Regions from separate parts of the Alteromonas sp. ABE4_545 genome, predicted to be linked through region 1. Evidence: predicted binding sites of a transcription regulator. Region 1 holds the regulator's gene; the other holds the start of a gene.
What was found. Region 1 encodes sigma-54, which starts transcription at its own class of promoters, with help from an activator protein. Its sites were predicted from a motif close to GTTGGCACGNNNNTNGNNT; they were not measured.
Positions count from the first base shown of each region.

Region 2: a site for sigma-54 is predicted at 1,835-1,853, ahead of ACXAH6_RS06680 (NarK family nitrate/nitrite MFS transporter). Genes of this name have one in related genera too.

Region 1 covers NZ_JBSWYY010000006.1:60,434-63,817, forward strand. Annotated here, with positions in the region: gene ptsN (PTS IIA-like nitrogen regulatory protein PtsN) at 1-300, opposite strand, end outside; gene hpf (ribosome hibernation promoting factor) at 311-598, opposite strand; gene ACXAH6_RS07890 (RNA polymerase factor sigma-54) at 628-2,112, opposite strand; gene lptB (LPS export ABC transporter ATP-binding protein) at 2,181-2,906, opposite strand; gene lptA (lipopolysaccharide transport periplasmic protein LptA) at 2,906-3,384, opposite strand, start outside.
Region 2 covers NZ_JBSWYY010000005.1:67,985-71,368, forward strand. Annotated here, with positions in the region: gene ACXAH6_RS06675 (bifunctional protein-serine/threonine kinase/phosphatase) at 1-98, opposite strand, end outside; gene ACXAH6_RS06680 (NarK family nitrate/nitrite MFS transporter) at 187-1,653, opposite strand; gene ACXAH6_RS06685 (glycosyl transferase family protein) at 1,954-2,946, opposite strand; gene cobA (uroporphyrinogen-III C-methyltransferase) at 2,918-3,384, opposite strand, start outside.

The sequences.
Region 1 (3,384 bases):
AAAGATATCGACGGGTTTATTATCGATAGCATCGAACTGGATGGGAGGTTCGCTGGTGACAATAATGGCAATGACTCTGTCCAAGCCAGGAAGCCGACCATGAGGGAGCGCAATACCATTACCAATACCTGTACTACCCATTTTTTCACGTGCTAATAAGGCCGTGAGTACGTCTACTTTGTCGACATTTGGGGTCGTTTTTTCGGCGATATCGCTAATGATTTCGAGAATTCTTTTTTTACTATTGCACTGAACCGCACACTCGGTGCGGTTCAGGCTAACAATGGCTTTAATATCCATGCTGTCTTAATTAGTGTTTTTTAAGCTTTTCTTTATGCTTGATCACTTGACGGTCGAGTTTATCGACCATGCTATCGATCGCAGCATACATATCGGTGTTTTCAGATGAAGCAAATACTTCTGCTCCACTCAAATGCATCGTGGCTTCGGCTTTTTGGTTGAGTTTCTCAACATTTAATATCACGTGCACGTTAGAAATATGATCAAAATGACGCTCAAGTTTGCTGAACTTGGTATCGACATAAGTACGCAAAGAATCTGTGATCTCAATATGATGACCAGTAAGGTTTATTTGCATAGTCGTCTTCCTTTTGGTTTGCAGCTTAATTAAATTAAGCTCTTGCGTTGGTTAGACGGTGGAATCGATAACGATTCCCGGTATTTTGCTATTGTCCGCCGGGCTACTTTAATGCCTTGGTCGGCCAACAATTGAGCAATCTTGCTGTCGCTGAGCGGTTTAGCTGGCTTTTCAGCCGCCACCAATTTTTTGATCAATGCACGAATAGCCGTTGAAGAGCATTCACCACCCGATTCAGTGGCAACATGGCTAGAGAAGAAGTATTTCAGTTCAAAAATACCTCTAGGTGTGTGCATGTACTTCTGCGTGGTAACACGCGATATCGTAGATTCGTGCATGTCCACCATTTCAGCTACGTCGTTCAGTACCATAGGCTTCATCATTTCTGGCCCATGTTCAAAGAAACCTAACTGTTGTTGTACGATACAGTTCGCTACTTTTAACAATGTCTCGTTGCGCGACTCCAAACTTTTTATAAACCATTTGGCTTCTTGCATATGAGAACGAATGAATTGGGAATCACTGCTGCTTTTCGAGTTTCGACTCATGGCTGCGTATTGCTGATTCACATTCAGTTTTGGCAGGCTGTCGGGGTTTAATTCAACACTCCAACGGCCGTTCTTTTTCGCTACCGATACGTCAGGAATCACGTATTCGGGTTCTTTTGTCACTAACGCACTGCCCGGGCGAGGGTTTAAGCTCTGGAGCAGTCGCATAGCTTCGCGTAACTCGTCTTCTTTCAGACGCGTTTTACGCATTAAGGTTCGATAATCTTTGCTGCCAAGTAAGTCAGTGTACTCTTGAATCAGCATTTTGGCTTCGGCAAGCCAAGGCGTGTCGGGCGAGAATTGCTTCAATTGCACCATCAAGCACTCTTGAGGTGAGCGCGAGCCAGAACCGATTGGGTCAAACATCTGAATGCGTTTAAGCACGCATTCCACTTCATCAAGCTCGACAGGCTCTTCTAGGTCTTCGTCTTCATTTATGCTGTTGAGAATATCTTCGATAGGCGAAGTGAGATAACCAGATTCGTCAATGGAATCAATGATGGCAATGGCAATAGCGCGGTCGAGGTCGCTGAATGGCGTGAGACGCATTTGCCACAATAAGTGCGCTTGAATATCGTCTGTTGTTTCGCCTTGATAAACGTGTTCATCGTCACTGCTTGAAGACGACGATGCGGGCGCTGATGAGGCCGAATAGTATTCATCCCATGTACTGTCGATAGGCAGTTCGTCGGGCAGTTCGTTTTTTTCTAGCGCATCACCACTTTCAATACTGTCTGAAGAAGACACCGTCGTCGACTCACCCTCAGTAAGCTTGTCTAAGTTACTTTTCTCTAGGTTGTCGAAATCGCTACCCTCTTCAACTTCAAGTAATGGGTTAGCGTCCAGCGCTTCCTGAATTTCCTGCTGGAGGTCTAGAGTGGAAAGCTGCAACAGCTTGATCGCCTGCTGGAGCTGCGGCGTCATCGTTAACTGTTGGCTGAATTTGAGTTGTAAAGATGGCTTCATCTACTTCTTATCTTAATACGCTTTAACCTGTAGTAGCTGGTTAGACAAATATTCCTTTGATACCCTAACTATAGCCTGAATTGCTCACCTAGGTATACATCCTTCACTTTTTGATTACTCAAAACGTCTTCGGCAGTACCCTGTGCAATTAACTCTCCGTGGCTCACGATGTAAGCTTTTTCGCATACATCCAGCGTCTCTCTAACGTTATGATCGGTAATCAAAATTCCGATGTCTCGATCACGCAAGTGTTGGATTATCTTCTTTATATCATTAACCGATATAGGATCAACACCAGCAAATGGTTCGTCCAACAAAATAAATTTGGGATCGGCGGCAAGTGCCCGTGCTATTTCTACTCGGCGGCGTTCGCCCCCTGATAAACTCATCCCTGTACTATTACGTATATGGTTGATGTTAAATTCATCAAGTAGTGAATCAGCTTCGCTTTCACGCTGGGCTTTTGTCAGCGCTTTGCGTGTTTGTAAAATCGCCATGATGTTTTCATACACGGTGAGTTTACGAAATATAGACGCTTCCTGAGGTAAATAGCCAATACCTTGTCGAGCGCGCTCATGCATCGGTTGATGCGTGAGTGAATGCTGGTCGATGGTAATGTTCCCTTTGTCTAAAGGAACAAGACCGACAATCATATAAAAGGTGGTGGTTTTACCCGCACCGTTGGGGCCGAGCAAGCCAACAATTTGTCCGGTTGATACTTCCAAACTTACATCGCGCACAACTTGGCGAGATTTATAAGATTTGGCGAGATGGGTCGCGGTTAATGTTGCCATTACTGCTCCGGTTCCTTTTCTTTCAACTGGTTAAATGACTCTGGGCTTAGTACGGTTTCAACCCCTTCACTGTCTGCGGCGCGAACTTGCTCTTTAATTAAGTCGAAAACAATATTATTACTGGTCATTTTAATGGTGTCGCGATCCAGTTTGGCGTCGCCAGCCATAGTCAATATGCGGTTGGCCACTTCATAGCGGATCTCGTTAGCGCTGGCAAATACGGTTTCACCATTGTCCAGATCCTGCTGATAGCTCGCCGGATTCCCAGTAGCAACAATGACCTCAAAACCTTCATCTGAATTTTCACCTTTAACCACTTCTACGCGATCAGCTTTAATTAACAAAGTGCCTTGGCTGATGGCGACATTTCGCGTGAGTATAAGCGTTTTGGTAACGCCATCCAGATTTTGGTCTTCCGCTTTAATATGGATCTGTTGTTTGAAATCTGCTTCGCCAGCCACAGCCTGTGGAATCAGCA
Region 2 (3,384 bases), on a different contig from region 1:
CCTGCTCCTTGCCCGTGCCATGCGGCAAACGCATCTTGGTTTTCAGCTTTTTGTCCCGCTGTGCTATAGCCGCCAAAAGACACATGTAAACTTGCCACAGTTGCTACCACCTCGCTATTTTGAGATTACCTGATCGAACAACGCCAGACATAGGTCTGGCGTTGATAGTAATAGAAGCTTAAGCCGTTACGCAACGTCGATAAGTTGTACCGAACCGTCCTCTTTCACTTCTGCCATTTGACCACTTGGCTCTCGCATAAACAATAAGGCGACAAAACCCAGCACTGCGGTACCACTGATCACAAGGAAAAACGTAGACGTATCGACAATAGAATAGATAGTGAGGTATGTCACCGCGCCCACATTACCATAGGCCCCAGTCATACCGGCAATTTGGCCAGTCAGACGACGTTTAATTAACGGCACAACAGCAAATACCGCCCCTTCTCCCGATTGAACAAAGAAAGAACACGCCATTACCGCTAACACTGCTAGCCAAATAGGCCAACTCGCATCGATTAAACTCAATGAAAAATACCCCAGCGCCAAACCAGCCGTTAAAATAAGGAGGGTTTTCTTACGACCAAAGCGATCTGAGATTAAACCACCACCAGGGCGAGACATCAGATTCATGAAAGCATACATACCAGCAAGTAAACCTGCTGTTGCCATACTTAACTCAAAGGTTTCAGCAAAAAATGCCGGCAGCATAGATACAACCGCTAATTCAGAGCCAAATGTGGCGAAATACAAAATATTCAGTACAGCCACTTGCTTAAATGAGTAGCGGTGAATTTCAGGTACTTCTTTTTCAAATAACCCTTTATTCACTTTAAAGGTTGAATACGCATCAAAGGCATACAAAGCCGCGAGCGCAATATATAAGGTAGTTGCGACACCATCACTCAACATAGACACACCAGCAGGAGACAACTTCCACGTGAGTAATGCTAACGCTAGATACATCGGGGTTTTCATCACTAACAAAAACAGGAAGTCACCTTTACTTGTTACTTCCATTCCGCCTAAATTTTTAGGGCGAAAATAGGTCGATCCCTTGGGGGTGTCTGTTACATTGGAGTAGTACACCACGCTAAAAATCAAACACAATACACCGGTTATCCCTACAGCGTAGCGCCAGCCGTCATCACCACCGAATACGATAGCAAGTGTGGGTAAAGTAAATGCAGCGGCTGCAGAGCCAAAGTTACCCCAACCGCCGTACACGCCTTCAGCAGTGCCCAGCTCTTTGGGTGGAAACCATTCGCTCACCATACGAATACCAACAACAAACCCTGCACCAATGAAGCCCAAAGCAAAACGCGCTATGGCCATTTGCACAAAGTTGTCGGCCAATGCAAACGCAAAACAAGGCACAGAACAGATTAACAGTAATGCTGAATAAACCCGATGTGGGCCAAATTTATCGGTTAACGCGCCGATAATTACTCGGGCTGGAATGGTGAGTGCAACGTTGAGGATCAACAGCGTTTTCCACTCACTGATCGACAAGCCCATGTCACCAACAATGGCTTGCTTTAAAGGTGCCATATTGAACCACACCACAAAGGTGACAAAGAAGACCATCCACGATAAATGAAGGATTTTCATTTTGCCGGTGAACGACATCAAATTAAACTTATCCGCACTCATGCTTGTATCCTGTTACTGAAAAAAACTCAAAAAAAAACCCACAAGTAGTGGCATAACACCAATACTCGCGGGCTTCATTGCGCTTGCGAATGCCTTGTTCGCGCAAACAAGGACCATTCAATATTTTTTCGTTCTTATTGTAGGTATTGCCCTCTGGAGGAGGTCAATATTGCTTTATAGTTAGCACCTACAGTGCCAACTTTTATTTCATATATAAATCAGCAAGTTAACAAAAAATAAGACGATACCCCATTCTATTGAAGCACCATAAAAATGCATTACTGCACCTTTATGAATCACCTAGGCAGAATGAAAAGGGAGCTGATTACGCGCTCTCGCTTGCCAAACCTCATTCGCTCTAACGTAGGCCTGCTCAACCGACACCTGCTCTAGCAAAATTAAGTAAGCGGCGAGTGTGCCAAGTACAGCCTGTTCGCCATAATGGTGATTGGTATCCTGCTGCCACACTGCCAACATGTCATTGACATCCATTTCTTTGTCTTTGAAAGCCCAGCCTTCCTGTTCAGGAAGTGTCACCACTTCGCCCTGCCCTTGTCGACAAATAAACAATTCGGTTTTACTTTCTTGGTTAACTTCAGGGTCGCCGCCATCTCCACGAAAACACAGCGCGCTGATCTGCTTATAATTCTCGTTCACGTGATGGTGTTTTTCATCCAAATGCACGTGATGTACCCCTTGTACACTAAAGGGAGCATGCGACGGGTTGAGTAAGCGAGCCAGGGTGTTCGCACAAGAACGCAGCCCAAATTGCGCGCGCAGTTGAATAATCTCATTGAGTTGAGGGTGAAATTGCCCCAAGTCTAAATAAGTCGCGCCACTTTGTTCCAACTGTTTCGCCGCGCCTGTTACCGACTCGGCTAATGGCAACCCCAAATCAGGTAGAACATGGCTTGCATATAAACGCTGGGACCCCGTTTCATGGGCACCGTGAAGGCATACCTTCACGCCTTGTTGCACCAAAGCCGCGACCGCAAGCAAATACCAAGGTTGCTGCCTGCGCTTACCGGCATAACAGCCAATGTCTAACTGCGCATGTAATTCACGTGTTTCTTTAACCAAAGACTCACGACACGCATCGGTAAACCCAGTGATTTCATCCGGCGTTTCTTCTCGGGTTCGCAGCAGCATTAAAAATGCACCGCGCTGTTCACCTGTTACTTCTCCCGCCAGCACCATTTTCATGGATTCATACGCTTGTTCACGCGTGAGACACTTACCGCTTTTTTTTCCTTTGCCGATTAAATTAATATATTGGCTGAACGCTTGAGACATGCTTGGCTTCCTGAAGTAATTCAAGCGAAACCTGCTGCCTGGAATCAATAACATGACCGAACATTAATAGCGCCGGCCCTGTAATATTGGTGTTGGCTAGGTTATCAACGATTGTCGATAGTGTGGCGGTAAAAACACGCTGATTTTCACAACACGCGTTTTCTACAACAGCAACAGGCAGAGTGTTCGCAACACCTTGAGATTGTAATCTTGACACAATTAAAGGCAAGCGTTTCATTCCCATATACATCACTAGTGTTTCGCGCTCCAACATACCCGCTACCTGTTCCCATTCCGGCTCTTTACTCGGATCTTGTAAGTGGGCAGTCAGTAAACGAACTGACTGAGCGCAACGGCGGTCAGTTAACGGGATCCCCGTAAAAGCAGAAGCCCCGGATGCCGCAGTGATCCCCGGCACAATAGCAAAAGGTATGTGAT